3 regions of the Lysinibacillus sp. GJ-1 genome follow, and region 2 is predicted to be linked to each of the others. Evidence: riboswitches for the same ligand, from Rfam matches in the RefSeq annotation. Region 2 holds a riboswitch; each other region holds the start of a gene.

What was found. A riboswitch is a leader RNA that binds a small molecule or an ion and turns the genes downstream of it on or off. The one in region 2 is predicted to bind lysine.
Region 1: linked by a shared signal. The riboswitch ahead of LO754_RS11675 (transporter substrate-binding domain-containing protein) and the one ahead of LO754_RS17095 (aspartate kinase) in region 2 are both predicted to bind lysine.
Region 3: linked by a shared signal. The riboswitch ahead of LO754_RS01110 (amino acid permease) and the one ahead of LO754_RS17095 (aspartate kinase) in region 2 are both predicted to bind lysine.

What each region holds. Positions count from the first base shown of each region.
Region 1 covers NZ_CP088912.1:2,419,412-2,426,215, reverse strand. The annotation lists gene odhB (2-oxoglutarate dehydrogenase complex dihydrolipoyllysine-residue succinyltransferase) at 1-1,147, shown strand, start outside; lysine riboswitch at 1,523-1,708, shown strand; gene LO754_RS11675 (transporter substrate-binding domain-containing protein) at 1,828-2,682, shown strand; gene LO754_RS11670 (amino acid ABC transporter permease) at 2,967-3,692, shown strand; gene LO754_RS11665 (amino acid ABC transporter ATP-binding protein) at 3,706-4,437, shown strand; gene LO754_RS11660 (DUF6501 family protein) at 4,938-5,135, shown strand; partial or broken gene LO754_RS11655 (toxic anion resistance protein) at 5,200-6,172, opposite strand; gene LO754_RS11650 (5-bromo-4-chloroindolyl phosphate hydrolysis family protein) at 6,265-6,804, opposite strand, start outside.
Region 2 covers NZ_CP088912.1:3,446,349-3,453,152, forward strand. The annotation lists gene sdhB (succinate dehydrogenase iron-sulfur subunit) at 1-455, opposite strand, end outside; gene sdhA (succinate dehydrogenase flavoprotein subunit) at 461-2,215, opposite strand; gene LO754_RS17085 (succinate dehydrogenase cytochrome b558 subunit) at 2,283-2,891, opposite strand; gene LO754_RS17090 (YslB family protein) at 3,164-3,598, shown strand; gene LO754_RS17095 (aspartate kinase) at 3,696-4,925, opposite strand; lysine riboswitch at 5,029-5,206, opposite strand; gene uvrC (excinuclease ABC subunit UvrC) at 5,343-6,804, opposite strand, start outside.
Region 3 covers NZ_CP088912.1:227,792-234,595, forward strand. The annotation lists tRNA gene LO754_RS01045 (tRNA-Leu) at 1-71, shown strand, start outside; tRNA gene LO754_RS01050 (tRNA-Gly) at 123-197, shown strand; tRNA gene LO754_RS01055 (tRNA-Leu) at 203-291, shown strand; tRNA gene LO754_RS01060 (tRNA-Arg) at 305-381, shown strand; tRNA gene LO754_RS01065 (tRNA-Pro) at 391-467, shown strand; tRNA gene LO754_RS01070 (tRNA-Ser) at 573-664, shown strand; tRNA gene LO754_RS01075 (tRNA-Phe) at 671-743, shown strand; tRNA gene LO754_RS01080 (tRNA-Gly) at 752-825, shown strand; tRNA gene LO754_RS01085 (tRNA-Ile) at 828-901, shown strand; tRNA gene LO754_RS01090 (tRNA-Asn) at 913-989, shown strand; tRNA gene LO754_RS01095 (tRNA-Glu) at 994-1,058, shown strand; gene LO754_RS01100 (nitric oxide synthase oxygenase) at 1,282-2,328, shown strand; gene LO754_RS01105 (CynX/NimT family MFS transporter) at 2,371-3,576, opposite strand; lysine riboswitch at 3,755-3,930, shown strand; gene LO754_RS01110 (amino acid permease) at 4,090-5,475, shown strand; partial or broken gene LO754_RS01115 (Nramp family divalent metal transporter) at 5,676-6,804, opposite strand, start outside.

The sequences.
Region 1 (6,804 bases), 1.0 Mb from region 2:
AAAAGGTGAATTTATCGTTGAACTTGAAACAGATAAAGTAAACGCTGAAATCATCTCTGAAGAAGCTGGCGTACTAACACAAATTTTAGCTGAAGAAGGCGATACTGTTCTTGTAGGTCAAGTAATCGCAGTTGTAGAAGCTGGCGAAGGTGCAGCACCAGCACCAGTTGCAGCAGCACCAGTTGCAGCAGCTCCAACACCAGCAGCGCCACAAGCAGCAGCTCCAACACCAGCACCAGTTGTAGAAGAAACTTCAGGTGAGCGTGTCATTGCGTCTCCTGCAGCACGTAAACTTGCTCGTGAAAAAGGTATTGACCTTGCAGCTGTATCTCCAGTAGATCCACAAGGCCGTGTACGTGTTCAAGACGTTGCAGCTCATGGTACAGCACCAGTAGTAGCGCCACAAGCAGCGCCAGCAGCACCAAAAGCAGTAGTAGCTGTTGACGAATCTCGTGTTACAATTGAAAAAATGAGCCGTCGTCGTCAAACAATTGCTAAACGTCTATTAGAAGTGAAGCAATCAACTGCTATGCTTACAACATTCAATGAAGTAGATATGACAAACGTAATGGCATTACGTTCACGTAAAAAAGAACAATTCTTTGAGTCAACTGGCTCTAAGCTTGGTTTCATGTCATTCTTCACAAAAGCAGTAGTAGCTGCACTTAAAAAATACCCATATGTGAATGCTCAAATCGTTGGCGATGAAATTCACTTAAATAACTTCTTTGATATTGGTGTAGCTGTATCAACTGAAGAAGGTTTAGTAGTACCAGTTGTTCGCGATGCTGACCGTAAAAACTTTGCTGAAATTGAAGATTCAATTGCAGATTTAGCTAAAAAAGCTCGCGATAAAAAATTAGGTATCGCTGATCTTCAAGGCGGTTCATTCACGATTACAAATGGTGGTGTATTCGGTTCATTAATGTCAACACCTATTATGAACGGTACTCAAGCTGCTATTTTAGGTATGCACTCAATTAAAAAACGTCCAGTAGAAGTGAACGGTGAAGTAGAAATTCGTCCTATGATGTACTTAGCACTATCTTATGACCACCGCATTATCGATGGTAAAGATTCTGTAGGCTTCCTTAAAACAGTTAAAGAATTACTTGAAAATCCAGAAGATTTATTATTAAATTCTTAATACAGAAAAATATGTGTTCAAGCCCTGCAAATTTAACGGTTTGCAGGGCTTTTTGTTGTCCCTGTATAGGGAAGCTTCGGTTCTCAAGGAATAGACGAAATTTCGCCTTATACAATTGGTCTAAAGGCTTTTAAATGTAGAGAAATACTGAATCTTTTGTATTGTCGGTAGTATTGAACATGATAATATTTTATGGAAAAATATTAAATAATAATTACAACACTTCTACTTTCTTAGATGTAATTTATGGATTTAAGAAGGATAATAACCTAATTTTGTAATTAGTCAGAAAAATGATAAAACTATCTTGACGAATAGACTAGCTTTATAGTAATATCTAAATATCAATTAAATAAACAAACCTCACTGTTATCTATGTGAGGTAGAGGCGCGGTATTTATTAGTCCATTGCTGAGTTAAAGCAAGCGAAGACGTAATGGAGAAGGAAATATCGCCGAAGTATAAAAGGAGCTCGTACTTTTATGCTGGGTCTGCAGTGAATAAGTGCAGGACTGTCCTAGTAAATCTAATTCCAGTTTACTAGGTTGTGCTATCTCAGAATGATGGAAATTATAGTGAGGATTTGGGCAACTGTCAATAAAAGGTAAGACCTAAGTTCAAAACTTAGGTCTTTTTTTGTACAGTTGCTTTATTTTTTTTACAGAAAAGGGGAGTTTTAGATGAAAAGAAAATGGTTGCTATTTATGTTAACGGCAATGACAGCGATTTTGTTAGCAGCTTGTGGTGCTGGAGACAAATCGGAAGACAAAGCATCAGGTGATGCGGCGAAAGAAGAAACAGGTGGAGAATTCCGCATAGGTATGGAAGCAGGTTATCCTCCATTTAACTGGACACAGCAAGATGATTCAAATGGTGCAGTAAAAATTGCTGATAATGCAGAATATGCAGGCGGCTATGATGTACAAATGGCGAAAAAGATTGCTGAAGGTTTAGGAAAAGAATTAGTTATTGTCAAAATGGAATGGGATGGTTTAGTTCCAGCACTACAATCCAAAAAAATTGATGCGATTGTAGCGGGGATGTCTCCAACTAAAGAACGTAAACAAACAATTGATTTTACAGAAAACTACTATACTTCTGATTTCGTCATGGTAATTAAAAAAGGTAGTAAATACGAAGATGCAAAATCTATTCAAGATTTCTCAGGTGCAAAAGTTACTTCACAGTTAAATACGTCTAACTACAATGTAATTGATCAAATTAAAGGCGTAGAAAAACAAACAGCAATGGAGAATTTCTCTGCAATGCGTGTCGCTTTAGAAGCAGGCAAAATTGATGGTTATGTAGCAGAGCGTCCAGAAGGTATTTCTGCTGCAGCAGCGAATGACAAATTTACATTTGTATCATTCGAAGAAGGCTTTGATACAGATATTTCAAATACTTCAATTGCAGTTGGTTTACGTAAAGGTGATGCAAGTCTAGATAAAATCAATGAAATCCTAAAAGGTATTTCAGAAGATGATCGCCAAAAAATTATGGAAGAAGCAATTCTTCAACAACCTGCAGCACAGTAATTTCGTTGAGGTTGCGCCAAAATGGAAAATAGTATACTGGAAGTATTTCTAGTATGCTATTTTTTGATATAAAAGTATGAATCCTTGGAAATAAAAAGGATTTTTATTAAGCGGTGCAGCCTCAATCATTTTCGTTTATATAGAAGGGTAGCACCTTCTGATAAATGCTCATGTCTATGGTGTGTATCACATAATTTGAATAAAGCAACATCATTCAAATGAAGAGATGATTTCGCTAAGGCATATTTGATATCAAGCAACAACGCGTTGTTAGGAGGAACATCATGAGTTTAGATTGGATCATTTCTATAATAGAAAACAACTGGCAAATGTTTTTACGAGGTGCGTATTATACATTACTTATTTCAATTATCAGTACAGTCATTGGTGCATTTATCGGATTTTTTATTGGGATTATGCATACCATTCCAGTACGTAAAAAGGGTATAAAATATTATGTATTAAAATGTGTTAATTTTATACTGACATGCTATGTAGAATTTTTCCGTGGTACACCAATGATTGTACAAGCAATGGTAGTATTTTACGGACTAGATATTGCTTTTGGGATTGATATGCACTTTATTACGGCAGGTATTTTAGTCGTTTCGCTTAATACAGGTGCTTATATGGCAGAAATTGTTCGTGGAGGGATTGTTTCCATTGATAAAGGACAGTACGAAGCTGCTTCTGCTATTGGGATGGGACATGTACAAATAATGATGTATGTCGTATTACCACAAGTTGCGCGTAATATTTTACCGGCGACAGGCAACCAATTAATTATGAATATTAAAGATACGGCTGTTTTAAGTGTGATTGGCGTAACGGAACTATTTTTCCAAACGAAATCAATATCAGGTAATAACTTCCGCTATTTCGAATCATTCTTTGTTGCATGTGTGCTGTACTTTATCATGACATTTACGGCATCAAGAATATTATTATACGTTGAAAAACGCCTTGATGGACCGGATGCTTATCAAAAAGAATTAAAGGAAATTGACTAAGGGGGACGAACAAATGGCAATCATTCAAATAGAGCATTTAAGTAAATCATTTGGACGTAACCAAGTGTTGAAAGATGTGAATTTTAAAGTAGAAAAAGGAGAGGTTGTATGCTTAATCGGTTCATCAGGTTCCGGTAAATCAACACTCTTACGTTGCATTAATTTACTTGAAACGCCAAATGGTGGCGAAATTATTTATAAAGGGGAAAATATTTTAAACGAAAAGCATAATATTAAAGCTTATCGTACCCATTTAGGAATGGTTTTCCAACAGTTTAATTTATTTAACAATCATAATGTGTTAAAAAATTGTACAGTAGGGCAAGTAAAGGTGCTCAAACGTTCAAAAGATGAAGCAGAGAAAACAGCCTTGAAATATCTGAAAATCGTCGGTATGGATCAATACGTCAATGCTAAGCCACGTCAACTTTCTGGTGGTCAAAAGCAACGTGTAGCGATTGCGCGGGCATTATCGATGAATCCAGATGTAATGCTATTTGATGAACCAACATCTGCGCTAGACCCAGAAATGGTCGGGGAAGTCTTAAAAGTTATGCGAGAGTTGGCGGATTCAGGAAATACGATGTTAATCGTAACACATGAAATGGAGTTTGCGAAGGAAGTTGCAGATCGTGTTGTATTTATGGATAAAGGGGTAATTGTGGAAGAGGGGCCACCATCGAAGGTGCTAGTAAACCCAGAACATGAACGTACAAAAGAGTTTTTAAAACGAACGCTGAAGTAAGTGTAGCGTTCGTTTATCTTCAGCATCAATGGATTTCAGTCCGTGCTGACACTTGATAATGCTTCAGTCACATCTGTAATAGGAAAGCACTCCGTATCGGAAATCTACATGTAAAATGTAATAGCACTAGGCAAGCCCCACCATGAAAAGTCGTGGTAGGGCTTACGAGTGCTAGGAAAGTATTTTTAAAGTAAAAACAAGTTTCGACAGTCTTAAGGGAGTTCCATAACATATGGACTCATTTATTTTCTAGAATTCCATTCTGCATATAAAATAAAACAAATGGCAAATGCAACAGCGATGATAAAAAACCATTGCGGAACACCACCAAAACTCATAACAACACCTCTAGTATCATTTTATTAGGGTAAATGTGTAAATAAAACGTCATTAAGTACAAAATATAGACTTCTATAGTTTTTTCTCCACAAAAGAGCTAAAATCGTATAAAATAAACAATAGACGTTAGCTAAGTGCTAGTAAAGAGAGGTAGAGAAATTATGTTACATTTAAAATGGAAAGATGCGCCAACACTTCGTACGGTTACTTGCAAACATACGAATGCATCAAAATATTTAGTATCCAACGTATTAACAGTAGGAAAAGAGTATGAAGTGAAAAATGAAACAGAAGAGTTCATTTTCATTATTGACAACACGGGTAATATCGGTGGTTACTACAAAGAGTATTTCGCATAAAATGAGTAGGGGTGTCACAGAGAACTTCTGAGACACCCCTTTATATATTTAGCGACCCAGTATATTATTCCTTCGTTGTTTTTTTCATCCCAGCAACATCTAGTTGTAAATGTTGTCTATCCTGTTCTGTCGCAGTATGCAAAGCAAAAACATCTTGAATGGCCTTTTTAAGCTCCTGCTGTGTTTCTTTAAATTTCATTACTTGCTGTTCAAAAGTAGGACTAGTAAAGCGCTCGTTTGTTCGTGCCAGTCTTTCTTCCAATTGATTGTAATGATGATCCATATTCATGGATAACATCATAGCCAATTGATTTTTCCAAAGAGGAATGAGTGTCACAATTGAAAACTCTATTTTCTCAGCAAGCGTTTGATTAGCTTGTTGAATCATGCGTATTTGAGGGCAGTTTGTAATGCAACCTGCTGGGACACTTGTAAATCATAAATACGTTGGTCGAGTCTTTCCAGTTGTGCTGTGAAATCATTGAGCTGTTGAATAGCTAGCGGTTGTTTAGTTGTTTGTACAATATCCACTTTTGTAGGTAACTCTACTTCAATGGCTTGCTGTTTTTTCATCAGTCCAGCTGCAATGGCAGTTGCAAGCTCTTCAAAAATCCTCTATTGTGTGCATATAGCTGTTCTAACATTTCTACGTCTTTTAACAGTTGTAGTTGAGCACGTTCGAGTTGAACACCAATTCGTTCGACTTGAATACTAATGCGTTCAAATTCCGTTAATGTTTGTTTGACGCTAGGACTCGTTTTACCGAACATTTTTTTAAAGAAGGAAGGTTTTTTTGGCTCTAGTGCCGCAGGGTCTACACGGTCTAATGTTTGCATTAAGGAATCTAGCATTTGACCAATTTTTGTGACATCTTTATCCTTCACTTGGGCAAGCATACGATCTGCAAATTGAGAGACTGCACGTTGAGAGTCTTGACCTAATGATAATACGGATTCAAAACTACTTAGGTCAATTTGACTTGCATATAAAAGTGCACGACTTTGGGCAAGAGGTGACAATGTCTCATAGGTCTCCATCGCTTCTTGATTTGACGATGCTAAATAGCTTTGTACAAGAGGTGAGATTCCTTGCAATGAATCTAAATGGACGAAAGCATCTCTGTTAGCTGTCATTTTTCCTCGCCTCGCCATTCCAATTGTTCTTTCCGTTTTAAATTGGAACGGTTTGCGAATTCAATTTCCATTTGAAGATGATCGATATCATTAGAGAGAGCATCCTTTAAGTCAATTTGAAACGTGGAATTTAAATCCGCTAATGTTTCACGCGTTTTTGATAATGTAATTTGGATTTCTTTATCTTTGACAGGCTGTTTTGACAACATAGTATACTTTTCAGTCAATTCAACAGCAGAAGGAAGATGCGCATAGAAAAATGGCTCCACATTGTAAAACTTTCTTGGATCAGTTTTGACAATTTTGATAATGTTTTTTGAAATACGTGTCATTTCGAGTAATTGCTTAAAGGCTGACACGGAACGTACTCGTAAATAGTTTTGGCTTAATGTTTGAATATGTTTGTTAGCTGTCGATAGCTGTAAGTCAATATGTTTATACTCATCCTTTGTAATTCCTGCTATATGCATAACTTTTCTTTTTTGATTTAGTTTTAGCAATGTTGTGCTCGTTGCATAGGTGCCAGCGAACAAACA
Region 2 (6,804 bases):
CATTGACGTTTACCTTCTGGCATACGTGGACCTTCACCTAAATCATAAGTACCATCGATTGGTACCCATGCTTTCACTTTTTTCAGTGCGTTGAACATACGATCACGGTCAACTTGTAAGTCACGTACAACCGGGAAAGTTTTCATTGGCTCAAGGCGTACTGGTTCAGTCAATTGATCAATCAGTGTTGAACATGATTGACGTGGACGACCATTGATTACCATTGAACATGCGCCACAAACTTCTTCAAGACAGTTCATATCCCATGAAACTGGTGTAGTTTTTTCACCGTTTGCCATCACTGGATTTTTTTGAATCTCCATTAACACAGAAATAACGTTCATACCATGACGGTAAGGAACTTCGAATTTCTGCCAGTAGCTTTGGCCACCTTGTGTATCTTGACGTAAAATTTCAACTTTTACCATTCTTCCAGTATTAGCTGCGATTTCCATAATTCTTAGTCTCCTTTCGCAGAGTAGTCACGTTTACGTGGTGGGATTAATGATACGTCTACTTCTTGATATGTGATCACTGGCTCGCCTGTAGCAGGGTCGAATTTCGCCATTGTTGTTTTTAAGAAGTTTTCATCATCACGTTGCGGGAAGTCTGGTTTATAGTGCGCACCACGAGATTCATTACGAAGTAAAGCACCTTTTGTCATTACTTTCGCTAGGTAAAGCATGTTTTTCAACTGACGTGTAAAGTGAGCACCTTGGTTACTCCATTTTTGTGTATCGTTGATGTTAATGTTTTCCCAACGTTTTTGGAATTCACCAAGTTTTTTATATGTTTCTTCAAGTTGGTCGTTATAGCGTACAACTGTCATTGTAGCAGTCATTAACTCACCAAGCTCTTTATGAAGAAGGTAAGCGTTTTCTGTGCCGTCCATTTTCATGATAGCATCCCATTTCGCTTGCTCTTCTTTAACACGTGCATCATAAATATCTTGCGATAAATCTTCAGCATGCTTTTTAAGATGTTTAACGTAATCTACTGCATTTGGACCAGCAACCATACCGCCATAAATTGCAGATAATAATGAGTTAGCACCAAGACGGTTTGCACCATGTTGAGAGTAATCACATTCACCCGCTGCGAATAGACCAGGAATTTCAGTCATTTGGTTGTAGTCAACCCATAATCCACCCATTGAGTAGTGAACTGCAGGGAAAATTTTCATTGGTAATTTACGTGGGTCATCACCTACGAATTTTTCGTAGATTTCAATGATACCACCAAGTTTTACATCTAATTCATGTGGATCTTTATGAGAAAGATCTAGGTACACCATGTTTTCGCCGTTGATACCAAGTTTTTGGTTTACACAAACGTCGAAAATTTCACGTGTTGCGATATCACGTGGTACTAAGTTACCATATGCAGGGTATTTTTCTTCTAAGAAGTACCAAGGTTTACCGTCTTTATATGTCCAAATACGGCCACCTTCACCACGAGCAGATTCTGACATTAGACGGTTTTTGTCGTCCCCAGGAATCGCTGTTGGGTGAATTTGAATGAACTCACCATTCGCGTATGAAGCACCTTGTTGGTATACGATAGAAGCAGCAGAACCTGTGTTAATAACAGAGTTTGTTGTTTTACCGAAGATAATACCAGGGCCACCAGTCGCCATAATAACAGCGTCTGCACGGAATGATTGAATTTCTTCTGTACGCATATTTTGTGCGACGATACCGCGGCAAACGCCGTCATCATCGATAACAACACCAAGGAATTCCCAGTGTTCATATTTGTTAACTAAACCAGCTACTTCGTGAGAACGAACTTGCTCGTCCAACGCGTATAGTAATTGCTGACCAGTTGTAGCACCTGAGAATGCTGTACGGTGCATTAACGTACCACCGAAACGGCGGAAATCAAGTAAACCTTCTGGTGTACGGTTGAACATTACACCCATACGGTCCATTAAGTGAATAATACCAGGGGCAGCATCACACATACCTTTAACTGGTGGTTGGTTCGCTAAGAAATCCCCACCATATACTGTATCATCAAAGTGAATCCAAGGAGAATCCCCTTCACCTTTTGTATTTACGGCACCATTAATTCCGCCTTGCGCACATACAGAGTGTGAGCGTTTTACAGGAACTAATGAGAATAAATCAACTTCAGTACCAACTTCAGCTGCTTTAATCGTTGCCATCAGACCAGCTAAACCGCCGCCGACAACAATTATTTTGCTTTTCGCCATGATTATTTCTCACTCCTCTTAAAAAATTGCAATGATTGCATGTACTCTTATAGTAGCTTCTATTGAATTATACGAAAGCTAAAATAGCAGCCACACCAACTACACTTAGAATTACGAAAAGAACGTTTGTTACATAAGTAGCAATCTTTTGAGACTGTGGTGATTGTGTAATACCCCAGCTTACTAAGAATGACCACAAACCATTTGTTAAGTGGAAAGTTGCTGATAAAATACCAACAATGTAGAATCCAAGCATAAATGGATTTGCAACGATATTTGCCATCATGTCGTAATCAACGTGTGTACCAAGCGCTTTTTGAATACGAGTTTGGAAAATATGCCATGCAATGAAAATTACTAAAAATACACCTGTGAAGCGTTGTAATGAGAACATCCAGTTACGGTATGTGCTGAAACGCCCTGTATTTGGTGTAGCTGTGAATGCAATGAACACACCATAAAATGCGTGGAACATTAATGGAATGTAGATGACAATCCACTCAACTAGGATAAGAAATGGAATTTTTTCCATTACTGCGGTAGCATCATTGTAACTTTCTGCTCCGCCTGTTGCTGTAAAGTTAATGAATAGGTGCATCGTTAAAAACAGACCTACTGGAATGATCCCAAGTAGAGAATGTAAGCGACGCCATAAAAACTCTCGATCTTTCGACAAGACTGTTACCCCCCTTAGTACTTAAAATAGCACAACAAAAGAAGTCATCATTTTGTAAATGATACTCCATTGACTGTGTATTTCATCATGGTACAATATTATGACATGTTTATTGTACTCTCAAGAGCTACGAGCGTCAAGGTAACATAGAGTTTTTGCTAGACCTTATTAAAGAAGTAATCTAGTACATAACGTGTCGTTTCTTCTCGAAAAATCTATCATTACTTTATTGGTGCTAAATTATAAGAAAATTCTAAGAAAGAAGGATTTCTATGTTAAATAATCCATCTAATACTATCTCATCATTTGGATATGAGTTAATTCGTGATCATGTCCTATCTTCAATACTTGGTAAACATGAGGATGACGTACTATATTGGGCTGGCAAGGAGCTTGCGCGGAAGTTTCCTTGTAAAAGTCAAGATGAACTTATCGCATTTTTCGCAGATGCGTGCTGGGGTACTCTAGTATTGACAAAGGAGTCTAAAGATGGGCGCATTTTCCATTTAATGAATGAACCAACCCTTTTACAAATTCAAAATCGTAGCTTTAGACTTGAAGCAGGCTTTATTGCTGAACAAATTCAGCAAGTAAAAGGTTACTTGACTGAATGTTATGATGAGAAGCGTGAAAAACAACAGCTTGTCACGTTTACAGTCAAATGGGATGTTAAAGAACGTATTATGAATACAATAACAAATGAATAAACGTTTAAAGGATTCTTTTGTTAGAACAAACCTTATACGTGGGGACAAAAGGCAACAAGATGTTACTCTTGATGCCTTTTATCATTTTATATAGTAGTTACTGTTTGTGAATTTCTTCTTCTAAATTAAACTCCTCATGTAATGCATTAGCAGCTCGAATCATTTCGTCTTGCGGCACAACAACAGAGACTTTAATTTCCGACGTACTCACCATTTTTACTGGAATATCCTCTCGACGTAAGCGATCAAACATTCTGGCAGCTACTCCAGGATTCGATGCCATTCCAGATCCAATAATCGACACTTTCGCTAAGCCGATTTCAAAATCGGCAAAGCTAAAACCAAGTGACAATTTACTATTTTCTAACACTCGTAAAGCTTCAGCAAATTCCTCTTTTAAAATGGTAAAGGATACAGATGGTTTCACACCTTCAATAATAGCTTGAACAATAATATCAACATTAATGCGGTTTTCTGCCAGTATCGCAAACATATCTGCTAACGATGCAGTTGAATATGTATCATAGCCAATTGTTAAACGAATAATATCTGCTTCGAAAGCAACACCACGTACAATTAAATTTTTCTCCATTTCAACTTCCTCCTTTAATAAAGTACCTACTGTATCCACTACACTTGAACGAATAATCACCGGGATTTGAAATTTTTTTGCTAACTCCACTGCACGTGGATGTAGAATATGTGATCCTAAATGCGAAAGTTCCAACATTTCATCATAGGAAATCGCCTGTAACTTTCTCGCTTTTTCAATATGACTTGGATCAGCTGTATAGACACCATCGACATTTGTATAAATCTCAACACGCTCTGCATCTAATGCTGCTGCAATGGCTACTGCTGTCGTTTCTGCTCCACCCTTTCCAAGTGTTGTAATATTGTTGGCAGTATTCATCCCTTGTTCCCCAGCAATAACAACAATTTGTCCTTGTGTCATATGCTCTTGCATGCGACGAACATCGATTTGATCAATACGTGCATTAAAATGTTTTGCATCTGTCTGCACACCAGCTTGCCAGCCAGTTAATGACACTGCATCATAACAGGCCTCTTGCAAAGCAATCGCAAATAGTGCACTTGATAGTTGCGAGCTCGTCGATAACAGTACATCCATCTCACGCTTAGAGGCATCATCTGATAATGCACGTACCATTTTCGTTAAGTCTTTAGCTGTACGGCCCATCGCTGCTGTCACTACTACTACATCATAGCCACGCTCTTTTTTTGCCATTGCAATTTTAGCGACCTCCTGAATCCGCTCTGTTGAGGCGATTGCAGGTCCACCAAATTTCAATACAATACTTGCCATTTTCATCATTCTCCTTTTTTAGATTCGTTTCTAGAACAGCAAAAAGGCAGCCATCACATAACGTGAAAGCTGCCTGCAACATGTACAATAAAATAGCTTGCGCATGTGTGATAGCTCTCCGAAACGTCAAGATTCGACAGTCCTACATCTGTTAAATGCAAAACCAGCAAAGTATCGGAACAACGATACTTCACTTCGGCAAGCTCCCCTTTCACACATCATCACTGGATTTGTCCATCCTTCGATGTACTACTATTGAACCTTGCACCTCTATCATCACTTAAAATAGTGAAATGTAATTTTACCTTTTATGAAAATACTTCGTTATTATGCTTTATTGCACAATCGTTCATACAAGGATTGTTAGAACATAATGGTATTACCATTGCTATGTTCTATTCCAACATTAGCATATGTCTAATCCTTTGACAACGTCTGCTGCTGAAAATAAGTGTAAATAATGTTCGCTAAGTTTGCAGGCATTCCTGCTTCTTGAAGGGCAAGCTCACTCGCCTCACGAATCTTTTTAACTGAGCCAAAATGCTTCAATAGCTGTTGCTTTCGTTTCGGTCCAACACCTTCAATGCCATCGAGTACAGATTGAATCGCATTTTTTTCATGTTGTTGCCGTAGGAATGTAATAGCAAAACGGTGCACTTCATCCTGAATACGTTGAAGTAAATAAAAGCCATCACTCGTTCGTTTTAATGCGATAACATCAGGCGGATCACCGAACAAGAGCTGAGATGTATTATGCTTATCATCTTTTGCTAAACCAGCGATTGGAATAACAAGACCAAGTTCATCTTCCAACACTTCTCGTGCCACTTCCATCTGTCCTTTACCGCCATCTATTAGCACTAAATCGGGCAATGGCAAGCCTTCTTTTAATACCCTCGTGTAACGGCGGCGTATCACTTCCTGCATTGCCCCGTAATCGTCATGTTTTGCGGCTGTTCGTGTTTTGTATTTACGATATTCTTTCTTTGCCGGTTTACCATCAATAAAAACAACCATTGCTGATACCGCATCCGTACCATGCATATGGCTATTATCGAATGCTTCAATGCGCAATGGTGCTGAAATGCCCATTGCTTCGCCTAGTGCCTCGCATGCGCCAATTGTACGTTCTTCTTGTCGCTCAATCAATTGGAATTTAGCAGCCACAGCAATTTCCGCATTTTTCATAGCCAAATCAACTAGCTCTTTCTTTTGCCCTCGCTTCGGTGTCAGTACTTTAACCTCTAATAATTCGGTTAAAATTGCCGCATCAATAGCCTGTGGAATGAAAATTTCTTTCGGTTTAATATGCTCTAGCTTTTCATAAAAGCGTCCGACAAACGTTAAAAATTCTTCCTCCACGTCCTGATAAATTGGGAAAATGGAGACATCCCGTTCAATTAACTTGCCTTGACGAACGAAAAACACTTGCACACACATCCAACCTTTTTCAACCGCATAACCAAAGACATCGCGGTTGGTCGTATCACTAGACACGATTTTTTGTTTTTGCATAACCGTCTCAATATGTGCAATTTGATCGCGGAACTCCTTTGCTCGCTCGAATTCTAGTTGCTCTGCCGCGACTAGCATCTTGTCCTCAAGTTCTTTTTTTACTGCCTCAACGCCGCCATTTAAGAACTTCGTCATATCTTCAATCATATCGTGATAGATGTGAGCATCAATATCCTTTACACATGGAGCTAAGCACTGTCCCATATGATAGTACAAGCAAACCTTGGTTGGTAATTGCACACATTTTCGCAGCGGATATAGTCTATCCAGTAGCTTTTTCGTCTCACTTGCTGCATACGCATTTGGATAAGGACCAAAATATTTTGCCTTATCTTTTTTTACTTTACGTGTTGTAATAAGTCGT
Region 3 (6,804 bases), 1.5 Mb from region 2:
GGAATTGGCAGACGCACTAGACTTAGGATCTAGCGCCGCAAGGCGTGGGGGTTCGACTCCCTTCACCCGCATCATCTATATTTTAAATTTATAATTGCCAGGATAAATAATCTTATGCACATGCGGAAGTAGTTCAGTGGTAGAACACCACCTTGCCAAGGTGGGGGTCGCGAGTTCGAACCTCGTCTTCCGCTCCAAATGTGCCGGGGTGGCGGAACTGGCAGACGCACAGGACTTAAAATCCTGCGGTAGGTGACTACCGTGCCGGTTCGATTCCGGCCCTCGGCACCATTTTTAATATTTAGCGCCCGTAGCTCAATTGGATAGAGCGTCTGACTACGGATCAGAAGGTTGTGGGTTCGACTCCTGCCGGGCGCGCCAATAAATGAACGGAATGTAGCTCAGCTTGGTAGAGCACTTGGTTTGGGACCAAGGGGTCGTAGGTTCGAATCCTGTCATTCCGACCATCTTTTTAACAAATAGGGCCTTAGCTCAGCTGGGAGAGCGCCTGCCTTGCACGCAGGAGGTCAGCGGTTCGATCCCGCTAGGCTCCACCATAATTGTTTTATTCCGGAGGTATACCCAAGTCTGGCTGAAGGGATCGGTCTTGAAAACCGACAGGCGGGTAACACCGCGCGGGGTTCGAATCCCTCTACCTCCTCCATTTTCCGGGTCAGTAGCTCAGTTGGTAGAGCATTAGATTGAAGCTCTAAGTGTCGGCGGTTCGATTCCGTCCTGACCCATCATTTTTGCGGGTGTAGTTTAATGGTAAAACCTCAGCCTTCCAAGCTGATGTCGTGAGTTCGATTCTCATCACCCGCTCCAAGAGGTCTATAGCTCAGCTGGTTAGAGCGCACGCCTGATAAGCGTGAGGTCGATGGTTCGAGTCCATTTATACCATTTTAAAATTATTCCGAAGTAGCTCAGTTGGTAGTAGCACCTGACTGTTAATCAGGTTGTCGCAGGTTCGAGTCCTGCCTTCGGAGCCACTACCTTGGTCAAGCGGTTAAGACACCGCCCTTTCACGGCGGTAACACGGGTTCGAATCCCGTAGGTCATCAAGCATGTAGCAAATTTTGCTACATGCTTTTTTTTGTTTTTTAAGCATTTAATTATTGTCATTAAGGCATTAAGTATTGTGTAAATCATCTAACTTTTAATTTGCCGTTTTAAATTTGAACAAAGTATTTCATATATAAAAGATGTATGTTTTCTTACGGATTTTTTCGTGGTGAATTGTATGCTGTTCATCTAATATGGGGATAGATGGAGGAAAACGATATGAATTTACAAGAGGTACAACGTTTTTTAGCACTTTATCAATTGGAACAAAATGAGTCAGAACAATGGCTTACAAATAGATTACAGCAAGTTGTCACAGAGGGAGCATATATTCCTACAACGGAAGAGCTTACTTTTGGCGCAAGAGTAGCATGGCGTAATAGTAATAAATGTATTGGGAGATTATTTTGGCAATCACTTCATGTTGAGGATGCTCGTGAGGTTTTAGATGAGCATGCTATTTTTGAGAAATTACTTCACCATATTCGATATGCAACAAATGGCGGTAAGATTCGTCCGACTATAACGGTATTTGCCTCTGATAGAGTAAAAATATGGAATCACCAGCTTATACGTTATGCAGGTTATGAAACAGAAGCAGGGATTATTGGTGATTCCCATTCGGTGCCATTTACAAAAGTGTGCGAGTCACTTGGCTGGCAGGGAGCAAGAACAGCATTTGATGTGCTACCACTCGTGATTCAAGTAGATAGCCGAAAACCGCAATGGTTTCCAATCCCAAGTGGTGATGTATTAGAGGTTGTGATTCGTCACCCTGAACATCCTAAGGTAGAAGAACTAGGAATGAAGTGGTATGCGGTGCCAATTATATCGAGCATGCGCTTTCAAATGGCGGGTATTGACTTTCAGGCAGCCCCCTTTAATGGCTGGTATATGGGGACAGAAATTGGAGCACGGAATTTAGCTGATCATGATCGTTATGATATGTTACCGAAGATAGCAGAAATTTTTAATCTTGATACAACAAAGCAAGCATCTCTTTGGCGTGATCGTGCGCTAGTAGAATTAAATATTGCTGTTCTTCATTCCTTTAAAGAAGATGGCGTAAGTATTGTTGATCATCATACCGCAGCACAGCAATTTAAGCTATTTGAAGAAGCAGAGCACAAGGCAGGGCGCGATTTAACAGGCAACTGGACTTGGTTGATTCCACCATTGTCGCCTGCAACGACACATATTTTCCATAAGCCGTATGTAAATGTCTATCATACACCTAATTATTTTTACCAAAAACCCCCATACTAATGATGAAGAGGCAGCTCATTGTAGAAAATGAACTGCCTCGTATTAATTGATATATTCATTTTTAGAAGCTCTAAATGAACAGAAGAAGAGTAGAGCTGTAACGGCAACAAATAGCCACCCAGCGATATCCCAGCCGCCAAATAAATCATGTAAATAGCCAAATAAAATTGGACCAACTGCGGCTAATAAATAACCTAATGATTGTGCAAAGCCAGATAAATCTGCCGCCTCAAAAGCTGTACGTGTACGTAATGTAAAGAACATCATGGCAAGTGCAAATGAAGCCCCACCTGCTAAACCAAGCAATATCATCCATAACACAGCAAGACTAGTCCATTCCATCACAACGCCTGTAAAACCGATGACATAAAATGCTGTAAACATTAAAACGAGTGGTCGCTGAGATGTCATTTTGCTAGCAATGATAGGCACAACTAATGCCATAGGCACTTGTGAAATTTGCATGATGGAAAACATCCAACCCGCACGATCAGCGGCTACGCCTTGTGCAATATAAATTTCAGGAATCCAAGCTGCGGTAGTATAAAATAATAACGATTGTAGCCCCATTGCCCCAGTAACTGCCCAAGTAACTGGTGATTTCCACAATGGTATACGCGCTTTTGTAGAGACTACAGTTGGCTCAGGTTTATTAAACTTTAATTGGGGTAACCAAATCACAATTGTTAATATGACTAGCGCTAGGGCAATAGCAAGTGCACCTTGCCAGCCCAGTACTGCATTCGCTATAGGATAGCTAATACCAGCACCGATTCCCGCCGTTAAATTCATAGACATTGTATAAAACGCCATTAGTAAACCAACATGATATGGAAATTTTAATTTTAGTAGACCTGGAATAAGGACGTTACCGAATGAAATGGCGACACCAATAATCATTGTACCAAATACGAGTAATCCCGTTGTCCCAAGTGAACGCAGGACAATTCCTACTGCTAATAAAATTGTTGATAAAAATAGTGTTAATTCAAGTCCGAGTTTTCTTGCAACTACTGGTGCAAAAGGGGATACTATTGCGAATGCAAGTAATGGTATCGTTGTAAGGAAGCCTGCAAGTACATTGGATATACCGAGATCTTCACGTATAAAGGATATAATTGGACCTACAACTGTTAAGGGCATACGTAATGTAGATGCTAGAAAAATTACACCGATGACCAACAGTAGGGTTGTTCCCTTCCAGTTAATCTTTTTGCTAGGATAAGTAGATTGTTCGTTCGTTGTCAAAACTTGTACCTCCCTGATAGAACAATTATAATTCGAACCACTATAACACTTTATCACACTATTAAAAATAGTAGAAAATTCATAAAATACGGAACATTAATGGTTTTATTGAAATGTCTAAGGTCGTATGTTAAACTAAGAGACATCATAAATTTAATAATTATATGCCTCATGTTTGTATTGAGGTAGAGGTCGCGGTATTTATGAGTACGCTAATGGAAATGACAAGCATTAAAGATGTTAGCTGAAAGGAAATATCGCCGAAGTGTGAGGGGACTTGAAAACCTCATGCTGGGGCTGTCTCCGAAAGGAACAGAACTGTCACGTTGGACAACGTGTTGCGCTATCATTTTGAAGAAACAGAGGATTTACTTAGCCATCACAACGTTCATGTGATGGCATTTTTTTGCCTCTTATAAAAGGAAGGAAGCTTTAACGTGAGTGAGATAAAAGTTAATCAGCTTACCATAAAGCACCGAAGCTGAAAAAGAATTAAAAAGCCGTCATATTACGATGATTTCATTAGGCGGTACAATTGGGACTGGGCTATTTTTAGCAAGCGGTGGCGCTATTGCACAGGCTGGACCAGGTGGTGCACTACTTGCTTACGCATTAATCGGTATAATGGTGTACTTTTTAATGACTAGCCTGGGCGAAATGGCAGCCTATATGCCGTCATCGGGTTCATTTAGTACGTATGCAACAAAATTCGTAGATCCTGCACTTGGCTTTGCCCTTGGTTGGAACTACTGGTATAACTGGGCGATCACAATTGCAGCAGAAATTGCAGCTGTTTCGCTTATTATGAAGTATTGGTTTCCTGACAGTTCCTCTGCACTATGGACAGTAGTATTTATTGTGATTGTACTAACATTCAATTTACTATCTGTTAGAAGCTATGGTGAAAGTGAATATTGGTTTGCCATGATAAAAGTGGCGACTGTTGTTGTTTTTATTATCGTCAGCCTATTGATGATTTTTGGTATTTTAGGAGGGCAAGCACCGGTTGGTTTCACGAATTTCTTTATAAGTGATGGTCCATTCCATGGTGGCTTCCTTGCAACATTCGGTATATTTTTAGCAGCTGGTTTCTCGTTCCAAGGAACAGAATTATTAGGTATCACTGCTGGAGAAACGGATGACCCTGGAAAGAATATTCCAAAGGCTGTAAAATCTGTCTTCTGGCGTATTATTTTATTTTATATTTTAGCTATTGCGGCGATTGGGATGTTGATTCCATTTACGGATTCGCGTTTATTATCTGAAGATATTGCGGTATCTCCATTTACATTAGTATTCGATCGCTTAGGCATTGCTTTTGCTGCCTCATTAATGAATGCAATTATTTTAACTGCAATGTTGTCTGCAGGTAACTCTGGTTTATATGCATCATCCCGCATGTTATGGCAATTAGCGGTAGATGGACATGCACCTAAAATTTTCACAAAATTAAGCCGTCGTGGCATTCCAATTTATGCATTACTGCTTACATTGGCAGTAGGCTGTCTAGCATTTTTAGCATCATTTTTTGGTGATGGCGTTGTCTATATGTGGCTTCTAAACGCTTCTGGGATGTCAGGCTTCATTGCATGGCTTGGTATTGCCTTTAGCCATTATCGCTTCCGTCGAGCGTTTGAAGCACAAGGGCTGGATCCGAAATTACTACCATACAAGGCAAAGCTATATCCATTTGGTCCGCTCTTTGCTTTCACCGTATGTATGATTGTTGTCATTGGCCAAAACTATACAGCATTCACGGGTGATTCAATTGACTGGTATGGCGTGCTTGTTTCATATATTGGTATCCCACTCTTTGTTATACTGTGGCTAGGCTATAAAATAAAACATAAAACAAAAATGATTCCACTACAAAAATGCGATTTAAAAGTGGAAAAATAATAATGAGAACTGTCCTAAATGTTAGGGCAGTTTTTATTTTTGTTGTACACATCTATTTGACAATGAACCTCGCAGTAACAGCTAATTGTCATAGCAAAAAGTGTTAAAGTGACGCAGTCACTTTAACACTTTTTCTATTATTTCATCTTTATTATATTAAGCAAATAGCGTTTCCCATAATAGGTAGATATTTAACGCTACGACGATGACAACGACACACCAGCCAAGAGTTGTTGTGATACGGTGATTGACGAGGCTACCCATAATGTCCTTTTTACTTGTGAACATCACAAGCGGGATAAGCGCAAAGGCAATACCGAATGACAGGATTACTTGGCTTAATACAAGCGCATAGGTTGCATTGACGCCAGATGCAATAATGACCAATGGTGGAATCATTGTAATGGCTCTGCGCAAATAGAGAGGAATTCTACGTTGGATAAAGCCTTGCATGACAACATCTCCTGCTAGTGTACCAACAGAAGAACTTGCAAGCCCTGCAATAAGAAGACCAACGAAAGAAACGGCTGCCATAGGTAAAGTGCATCTCGTAATCCATTATAGGCAATGTCTAAATCCTCAACTACTAATCCTTGCGTATGAAACACCGCTGCTGCAATAATCAGCATGCTCATATTAATCGCCCCAGCAATAATCATTGCAATTACAATATCAATAAACTCGAAACGGAAAATACGTCGTTTTTCATTGTCATTACGACCAATAACGCGATTTTGTGTTAAGGAAGAATGTAAATAGATTGCATGCGGCATAACAGTAGCTCCTAAAATACCTGTTGCAAGTAATAGGGAATCGACTCCATCGAAATGTGGTGTCAGCATTCCGAGTGTCACTTCACCCCAATTTGGTTGGGCTAAAAATGTCTGGAACGCAAATGCGAGCACTACAATTAGCACCATACCAGAAATACCAGCTTCGAAAGCTCTAAAACCTCTGCGTTGTAGCTCTAAAATGGCGAATGAGCCGACTGCCGTAATTAGTGCCGCTGGTAGCATTGGGATGTTAAATAATAAATATAGACCGAGGGCAGCACCGATAAACTCTGCAAGATCAGTTGCGATAATTACAAGTTCAGCCTGTATCCATAAAAATATTGAAGTTTTTTTAGAAAAGTTCTCTCTTGCTATTTCCGGCAAATTTTTTCCTGTTGCAATGCCAAGTTTTGCTGATAAAGATTGAATTAGTACAGCCATTAAGTTGGAAAAGGCAATAACCCAAAGAAGTAAATAACCGTACTGTGAGCCAGCCGTAATATTTGTGGCAAAGTTGCCGGGATCTATATAGGCAACCGCTGCAATAAATGCCGGA